3 regions of the Piscibacillus sp. B03 genome follow, and region 1 is predicted to be linked to each of the others. Evidence: riboswitches for the same ligand, from Rfam matches in the RefSeq annotation. Region 1 holds a riboswitch; each other region holds the start of a gene.
The links. Region 1 has a riboswitch for S-adenosylmethionine ahead of metX (homoserine O-acetyltransferase MetX). Riboswitches for the same ligand answer to the same signal wherever they lie in the genome.

Region 1 (3,142 bases):
AAATGAATATGACTCATGGATATCATCTGTAGCAAACTGGATTACGGGAGCTTTTAGAGTTGGTAATAAGTCACCTTCTTCACGCCATGCAGGCATGGAGTCTAGTATTATTCCTGTTCCTTCAGTTTTTGCCACGAACAAGTGCCCTTGATGAAATTCGCCTTCACTTAATCCAAGATATTTAGAATACCATTCTTGTGCCTGTACAACGTCATTTACTGGGATAAACACCACATTCACTTTATTTTTTATAGGACTTTTAATCATTTTAATTCCTCCTTCAGTAATACTTCATTCTACATAAATACAATTTTTTCCTTGTTATAATACTTAAATAAAATTCGTTCATACTAAAGTGTAGGATTAAAAGGAGGTTATCAGCATGGATCAAGACATGAATTACGGAGAAGATTATAAGTTCATCCCCGCTACGTCCATTTCGAGTGGTGCTGGTATGCAATTGCTACCAGATGTATATTGTCATACGATTCAAATTGTGAATATCGCATTAGTTGGTGAACAAGAACATTTTGTATTAGTGGATGCAGGTATGCCACACTCATCAGACGGTATTATAAACATTGTAGAGGAACGTTTCGGTGATAATGCTAAGCCAGAGACGATTGTGTTGACGCACGGACATTTTGATCATGTTGGAGCAATAATCGAGCTTGTTGAACATTGGGATATTCCAGTATATGCACACCGGTTAGAAATCCCGTACTTAACGGGAAGACAGAGGTATCCTGAACCTGACTCAACGGTTGAAGGTGGAATGGTCGCTAAGATGTCGCCGTTTTTTCCAAATGAACCAATTAATCTAGGGGACCATGTTCAGCCATTGCCTAATGATGGGACAGTTCCTTTTATGGATGGTTTCAATTGGGTACACACACCGGGCCATACCCCTGGGCATGTGTCATTTTTTAGAGATGAAGATGGAGCACTTATTGTAGGGGATGCGTTTGTGACAGTTAAACAGGAAAACTTATTTGATGTTATGACACAAGATAAAGAGATTAGTGGGCCTCCAAGGTATTTAACAACGGATTGGAAAGCTGCCAAGGAGTCGGTTCGTAAACTTTCGCAGCTTCACCCTACTATTGCTGTGACAGGGCACGGTGCTCCTATGGTTGGTGAAGAGTTAACAAATAACTTGAACAAGCTTGTTCGTGAATTCGATCAAATAGCAAAACCTGACCATGGAAAATATGTGGATCCTGATGTTCATTAATCATTATTTTATTGTCATATAGAAATTGTCCTCGACATAATATTTTGTATATCTATTGTTGACAAGAATATGTTACCGTGCTAAGATATCAATTAATTCAAAATTAAATAAAATTTTCAACTCTTATCTAGAGTGGCTGAGGGACTGGCCCGACGACGCCCGGCAACCTTCAAACAACGGTTTGAAAGGTGCTAATTCCTGCAAAGCAAATGTGTGCTTTGAGAGATGAGAGGGACCATTATATTAAGGTGTCGTATATACTGGCCTCTCTGCTCAAAGCAGGGAGGCTTTTTTAGTTGATTAAAAATGTTACGGAAGGAGGGATGGTGATGGGAAATTTGATCTCATACCAAACAGATACTATTTCCATTCCCAATTTTAGTTTAGAAAGTGGAGAGCATTTTGAGGAAGTGCAATTAGCCTATGAACGCTGTGGGCCTGAGGAGGCGCCAGTAATTTTAATTTGCCACGCGCTGACAGGAAATCAATACGCAGTTGGTACAGATTCAGAGCCAGGTTGGTGGCGAGGGTTAGTTCAAGAAGGTGGCTACATCGATTTAAGAGCTTATCAAGTTATAACGTTTAACGTTTTAGGAGGTTGCGATGGGTCCACGGGGCCGGGTTCAATTGGGCCAAATGGTGAATCATACCAGGAACATTTTCCAAAATTAACGGTTCGTGATTTGGTTGAAGTCCAGTTCGTGGCATTAAACATGTTAGGAATTAATCATTTGAAGGCTGTTATTGGAGGGTCACTTGGAGGGATGCAGGTTCTAGAATGGGGTCTGATGTATCCAGATTTCATGGATGCGATTTTCCCAATTGCAGTTACTCCGACATTTAGTGATTATGCGATTGCGTTTAACTATATTGCTAAGCAGGCGATTGTTTATGATTTGCAAGATGGTGATCATCCGGAAAAAGGTTTGAGCTTAGCTCGAATGGTTGGCATGGTTACGTATCGTTCGCACGACTTGTTTAGTAAGCGTTTTGCAAGAAGTGAAATTGATGGGGACTTTGATGTTGAATCTTACTTGAATCATCAAGGCGAGAAACTAGCGAAGCGATTTAATCCATATAGCTATATAAGGTTACTGGAAGTCATGAATAGCCATGATATTGCTCGGAATCGTGGTAGTTATCAGGGAGTAATTCAAAAGTATCGAGCTCCGGTATTCGCGTTAGGGTTTAATAACGATTTGTTGTACCCAGCAAGCGAACTCAATAGGTTTGTAACAGACATTCAAGATGCTGGAGGATATGCTGAATTTCTAGAAGTTAAAACGATTTTTGGGCACGATGGGTTTTTAGTGGAGTTTGAAAAGTGGGGCCCATTTATTCAAGAGAAATTATCATCATTAACGGCAAAGGCCGTTTAAATACAAAAAGGGAGCGATTATAATGAGCGAGAAAAATTACAGATTAGAAACAGTGAGTATTCATGGAGGATTAGAGGCAGACCCAGCAACAGGTTCACGTGCTTTACCAATTTACCAAACCAATTCTTATAAGTTTAATGATACTGAGCATGCAGCTGATTTATTCGCTTTAAAAGAGCAAGGCTTTATTTACACGCGTATAGGAAATCCAACGGTAGGCGCATTAGAGGAGCGAGTTGCTCAGTTAGAAGGTGGAATTGGAGCGTTAGCATTATCAAGTGGAATGGCGGCGATTTCTACAGCCATTTTCAATATTGCAGAAGTTGGTGATGAAATCGTATCAGCGTCAACACTATATGGTGGTACGTACAATCTATTCTCAACAACATTACCGAAGCACGGGATAACAACGCATTTTGTTGATCCAAAAGATCCTGAGAATTTCAAGGAAGCGATCACACCTAAGACGAAAGCTATTTTCGCTGAAACGATTGGAAATCCAGGTCTGACAGTGCTAGATATAGAACGT
Region 2 (3,142 bases), on a different contig from region 1:
CGATCGTGATGTTTTTATATTTACTGACACAGATGAACCTGGGGAAAAACTAAGAAAAATGTTAAACCAAGAGTTATCTCATGCGGAAAATATATATATCGATAAAAAATATCGAGAGGTTGAGGATGCTCCTGAGCATGTGTTAGCATCTTTATTGCTATCAGCTAATATGAGAGTTAAAGTGGAGTACTTGAAAGGATTTTAACAGTGATCGAAATCAATCAAAAGCAAGCCTATTTTCTAACACAAAAAAAGGACTATCACATCATTTTTGTGAATAGTCCTTTTTGTGGCACATGCAAGGTAGCCAGGCGCATGTTGGAATACATAGAAGAAACGTTAGGCAAAGAAATCTTCTACGAATTGAATGTAACACTAGCACCTAATTGGGTTCAGGAACATGAAGTTACCAGTGTTCCGTGTTTAATGGTTTTTAAAAAAGGCGATAATCTTGATCGTTTATATACATTCCATTCCGTTCCCTACCTGTTAAAAGAGATGGGGCCATACTTAGTTTAGAGCGCCTCACTTAGCTTATGAATGACTTCAACAAAGTCGGCTTGGTCACCAAAATGGCCGATGATTTCACCTTCACGGTTAATCACAACGGTCGTTGGGACGCCTGTACAATCATATAAGTCATAAATCTCACGCCCTCGATCTTTTAAGACAGGTTGTGTTAAAAATTGGTCTTGATATTTTAACGCTTCTTCATCACCATGTTCACGGTCTGTTACATTAATCGTAACCATTTCAAGCTCATCATTTCGAGATGTTTTGAAAAACTGTTCTTTTTTTGGAAGGTCACGGGCACAATCTGGGCACCATGATACCCAGAAGGTTAATACGACGACTTTTTCGCCAATGACATCTTCTAATCGAAATGTTTCGTCTGGATTATCTAAGTAAGGAAGTTCAAATAATGGTGCTTTCATGGTTGGATCATCCTTTTATAATTTTTTATTGACTTGTCTACATTACTATGCTAACATAATAATCATCGAAAATAACATAACTTAATTTCTTATCCAGAGAGGCGGAGGGACTGGCCCTGCGAAGCCCGGCAACCATTAGGATTTTTCCTAACAGGTGCTAATTCCAGCAATGAGGTTGATCATTGCAAGATAAGGAAAGTGACGACGTATTCGACTCTTTTCTTGTGCTTGCAAGAAAAGAGTTTTTTAATTATTTTAGAAACGATCTGCCAAGATTTTTCACTAAAACGATTGATTTATAAAAATATACAAATAATAACTCTTATCCAGAGAGGTGGAGGGACTGGCCCGACGAAGCCCAGCAACCATCAGGTCAAACCTGACAGGTGCTAATTCCTGCAAAGCGCAAAGCTTTGAGAGATGAGAGAACGGATTGTACCTTTCTGTTCTCTTGTGAATGGAAAGGTATTTTTATTAGTTAAATCATTAATGATTAAAAGGGTTAAAGGGAGATTTATATATGATTACAATCAAAGGATTGTCAAAAGTTTTTAAAACAAAACACCAAGAAGTTAAAGCTGTCGATGATGTTTCAATAAACATTAATAAGGGTGAAATATTCGGGGTTATCGGTTACAGTGGTGCGGGGAAAAGTACATTTATCCGCTTAATCAATCGACTTGAAGAGCCAACAAGTGGTGATGTGGTGATTAATAATACGAACATTACTGACTTAAGCATTGGAAAGTTGCGTCGCGAACGCCAAAAGGTCGGCATGATCTTCCAGCATTTCAACTTACTATGGTCGAGAACGGTTTTTGAAAATATTGCATTTCCTCTTGAAATTGCAGGTATACCGAAAGCAGAACGTCGTGAGAAAGTGCTCGAGCTTATTGAACTTGTTGGATTAAAAGGGCGAGAAAATTCCTACCCTTCTCAACTAAGTGGTGGACAGAAGCAACGTGTTGGAATCGCCCGTGCTTTAGCAAACGACCCTGATGTCCTACTTTGTGATGAAGCAACGTCAGCTTTAGACCCTGAGACAACAGACGATATTTTGGACTTGCTCGTTTCGATTAATAAAAAGCTTAACTTAACGATCATCATGATTACACACGAAATGCATGTCATTCAGAAGATTTGTCATCGCGTGGCTGTAATGGATCAAGGAAAGGTTGTTGAACAAGGGGATGTCTTAAACGTTTTCGTCAAACCACAATCAAAGACGGCAAAACGTTTTGTGCAACAGCTCAGTCCTCTAGAGCATCTACAAGGAGACTTAAAGCGTTTCATTACAAATGACCCGAATACAGAAGTGGTCAAACTCCACTTTATCGGAAATGATGCTAAACGCGCTTTAATCTCTGATGTTATAAGAAAGTTCTCTGTCGACATCAACATATTACAAGGTTCTATATCACCTACTCAAGAAGGGGCTTACGGTACGCTATATGTTGAAATAAGCGGTGAAGAGAAATTAATCACCGAAACGATCGACTACATTCAGTCATCAGGTGTGGAAGTCGAGGTGATTCAAGATGTTAAATGAGTTATTCCCGAATTTAAAAATGGAAGAGATGTGGGTGGCAACCTATGAAACGTTATACATGACGGTGATTTCAGTCATAGGCACGATCATTCTTGGAATCTTATTAGGTTTATTATTATTTTTAACAGAAAAAGGAAACCTTTGGCAGAACTATTTGTTAAATATAATCACAGCCTCGGCTGTTAACATATTCCGAGCCATCCCATTTATCATATTAATTCTATTGTTATTCCCTTTTACTGATTTTTTAATGGGAACGATTAGGGGGCCAAAAGCGGCGTTACCGGCACTAATTATTGGCGCGGCACCATTCTATGCTAGGCTAGTCGAAATTGCTTTTAAAGAAGTTGATAAAGGTGTCATTGAAGCAGCCAAATCAATGGGTGCTAAAACTCATACGATCATTTTTAAAGTACTGCTACCTGAGTCAATGCCAGCCTTAATCTCAGGAATTACGGTTACAGCTATTGCATTAATCAGTTATACGGCAATGGCAGGTGTCATTGGAGCTGGAGGATTAGGTGACCTAGCTTATATGAAAGGGTTCCAACGTAGAGATTTTGATGTTGTGTTTGCGTGTACTATCTTCATTGTCATTATCGTATTTATTTTCCAATTTATTGGAGATACGTTATCTAGAAAACTAGACAAAAGATAA
Region 3 (3,142 bases), on a different contig from region 1:
GGCTTGAATAGAATTAAGATCTTCTTGAATGATATCGTGAAGCTTCATGCCTTCACGTAATTCAGCGTACACATCCTCAGGTAATGTTGGTTCATGATACCGACCGTCACGTACGATTTGCGCAATGAAGACCTCGTTCTTTTAAAAAGTAAGCTAAGTTTAGCCAATAATGACCCGTTGGTTCCATGCCCACAAGATAGAACGGTTTAATTCATGTGATAAGGATTCGATCCATTGGACGAATCCATTGAATCCCTCTAGTGTGTTATGGAATACGAATCGTTTGGTTAAATCGATTCCTCGATCATCAATAGCACGCGCAACGTGCTTGTGTTTGGCGATATCAACGCCGATAATAATTGTGTTTTCCGTGATTTGCATTAATCGTTTGTTTTGTGTAAAATCCATTTTGAGTCCTCCTTCGGTATTTTCGAGGTCATTGTTTCGTGACGTGACACTCTCTATACTACCAAGGAGGGCTTTTTTTGTGTAACTCCAAATAACCTCATCTAGGGTCAATTTTTCTTATTACAGGAATGCTCCTTATAAAGTCATTTTTGTTTTCATTATAAAGACGTTTATAAGGTAAGTTTTGTCACGATTTGTTTTAATTATTAATATATTTTTTTAATTCATCTACGCGATCAGTATATTCCCATGTAAAATCTTCATCATTTCGTCCAAAATGACCATAGGCAGCAGTCTTTTTATAGATTGGTCTTCTTAAATCTAACATTTTAATAATACCTGCTGGACGAAGGTCAAATGTTTCACGAATCGCTTCTACGATTTTAGCTTCTTTAACTTTTCCAGTACCAAATGTGTTTACTGAAATAGATACAGGTTGTGCAACACCAATAGCATAGGCTAGCTGCACTTCACATGCATCTGCTAAACCAGCTGCCACTATGTTTTTTGCCACGTAACGTGCCGCATAAGCAGCTGATCGGTCTACTTTCGTAGCATCCTTACCACTGAAGGCACCGCCACCGTGTCTAGCATATCCGCCGTACGTATCAACGATAATTTTACGACCTGTCAACCCAGCATCGCCTTGTGGCCCACCGATGACAAATCGACCTGTTGGGTTAATAAGGTACTTCGTTTTGTCATCAATTAAGTCAGACGGCACAACTGGTCGAATGACTTTTTCAATTAAATCATCATTAATTTGTTGTAATGTAATTTCAGGATGGTGTTGAGTTGAGATCACAATTGTATCCACTCGTTCAGGTTGTCCATCATCATCGTACTCTACTGTCACCTGAGTCTTACCATCGGGACGTAAGTAATCTAACTCACCAGACTTACGAACGTCACTTAAACGTTTCGAAAGCTTATGTGATAACGAGATTGGTAATGGCATCAGTTCCTCAGTTTCGTTAGACGCATAACCGAACATTAACCCTTGGTCACCTGCACCAATCGCTTCAATCTCTTCATCTGTCATGCTACCTTCACGCTTCTCGTATGCCTCGTTAACACCTTGTGCAATATCAGGTGATTGTTCGTCAATGGATGTCAGCACTGAGCATGTCTCAGCGTCGAAGCCATATTTAGCACGTGTGTAACCAATGTCTTTAATCGTTTCGCGAACGATTGCTGGAATGTCTACGTAAGTTGTCGTTGAGATTTCACCCGTTACTAATACTAAGCCCGTTGTGACTGTCGTTTCACAAGCCACCCTTGCATTTGGATCTTCCTTTAAAATTTCATCTAAAATTGCATCCGAGATTTGATCACAAATTTTATCCGGATGGCCTTCCGTTACGGATTCGGAAGTAAATAGTCGACGTTGATGTGTCATAAAATCGTTTCCTCCTCGATTTGGATCTTCAACGGCTCTCTTATGTGTGAAAAGCTATATTAACTTCATTGATATTTTACCCAAAACACAGAAAAAACCTTTCCACAATTATGAGGAAAGGTTCATTACGCATGGCCTTTCACTCTTATCGTTCAAGGGATCTTCCCCTTGCATCAGGTTAGCACCTGTCACATATGTGATGGTTGCTGAGTTTCATAGGGCCTGCACCCTCCACTGCTCTTGATAAGAGACGTACCGTTCTGATTTATCATAACTTGAAACCACACGAGTGTCAATGGATATTGACCCAACTTCACGCCCTCGCATAATTTATAAGACTTGGATTTTAATATTAATTTTTGTCATATTAAAGGGACAATAAATATAATTTTGCAGCCTTTAACACATAAAAGTTAAAAACAGTTCAAAAAACTATAATCTTATCACTATGACAGGCTTACATTTTAATTTATAATAAAGAACGGCATTAAGAAAAATTATGAAAAATTATTCAATTAGTATGGTTTATTAAAATAAATGTGTTATACTATTAATCAAATAAACTTATTAATTATGAATAATTTTGTATTGAAAAGGATGGTTAGGTGTGAAAACTATGAATGTTCAAGCGTCTGTATCTCAGCTTAATCAACATAAAAATAATCAGGCGAATTTACCAATCGCCAGTTTAGTAGAACGTATTTTATCTAGAGAAGAAGGTATGTTAACGTCAACTGGTGCTGTTCGTGCCACGACTGGAAAGTATACAGGACGTTCGCCAAAAGATAAATTTATTGTGGAAGATGAAGAAACAAAGGATAAAGTGGATTGGGGTTCAGTTAACCAACCAATCAGCGAAGATATTTTCTTAAATCTATTTAATAAGGTAACAGATTACTTATCTGAACGAGATGAGATCTTTACGTTTGATGGTTTTGCAGGTGCTGATGAAAAGTACCGCTTACCAATCCAAGTAGTAACTGAGTTTGCATGGCATAATCTATTTGCGAATCAGTTATTTATTCGTCCAACCGATGAAGAATTAGCTAACCACAATGCAGAGTTCACAGTAGTATCGGCTCCACACTTCAAAGCTAATCCTGAAGTAGACGGAACGAACTCTGAAGCATTTGTGATAGTATCATTCAAACACCGCATCGTGTTAATTGGTGGTACGGAGTATGCTGGAGAAATTAAGAAATCAATTTTCTCAGTTATGAACTATATGCTTCCAACGAAACAAGATGTTCTACCAATGCACTGCTCAGCGAATGTTGGTGGAGAAGGCGATGTGGCATTATTCTTCGGACTTTCCGGCACAGGTAAAACAACATT

Region 2: another riboswitch for S-adenosylmethionine. It lies ahead of ACTWQB_RS11560 (methionine ABC transporter ATP-binding protein); the one in region 1 lies ahead of metX (homoserine O-acetyltransferase MetX).
Region 3: another riboswitch for S-adenosylmethionine. It lies ahead of metK (methionine adenosyltransferase); the one in region 1 lies ahead of metX (homoserine O-acetyltransferase MetX).

The regions. Positions count from the first base shown of each region.
Region 1 covers NZ_JBQQCO010000011.1:61,682-64,823, reverse strand. Annotated here, with positions in the region: gene ACTWQB_RS09155 (VOC family protein) at 1-267, opposite strand, end outside; gene ACTWQB_RS09150 (MBL fold metallo-hydrolase) at 383-1,234, shown strand; SAM riboswitch class I at 1,355-1,466, shown strand; gene metX (homoserine O-acetyltransferase MetX) at 1,564-2,613, shown strand; gene ACTWQB_RS09140 (O-acetylhomoserine aminocarboxypropyltransferase/cysteine synthase family protein) at 2,636-3,142, shown strand, end outside.
Region 2 covers NZ_JBQQCO010000016.1:26,049-29,190, reverse strand. Annotated here, with positions in the region: gene ACTWQB_RS11575 (toprim domain-containing protein) at 1-205, shown strand, start outside; gene ACTWQB_RS11570 (thioredoxin family protein) at 208-519, shown strand; gene ACTWQB_RS11565 (TlpA disulfide reductase family protein) at 516-935, opposite strand; SAM riboswitch class I at 1,022-1,131, shown strand; SAM riboswitch class I at 1,255-1,362, shown strand; gene ACTWQB_RS11560 (methionine ABC transporter ATP-binding protein) at 1,456-2,484, shown strand; gene ACTWQB_RS11555 (methionine ABC transporter permease) at 2,474-3,142, shown strand.
Region 3 covers NZ_JBQQCO010000014.1:13,275-16,416, forward strand. Annotated here, with positions in the region: partial or broken gene ACTWQB_RS10495 (IS110 family transposase) at 1-408, opposite strand, end outside; gene metK (methionine adenosyltransferase) at 608-1,807, opposite strand; SAM riboswitch class I at 1,950-2,057, opposite strand; gene pckA (phosphoenolpyruvate carboxykinase (ATP)) at 2,424-3,142, shown strand, end outside.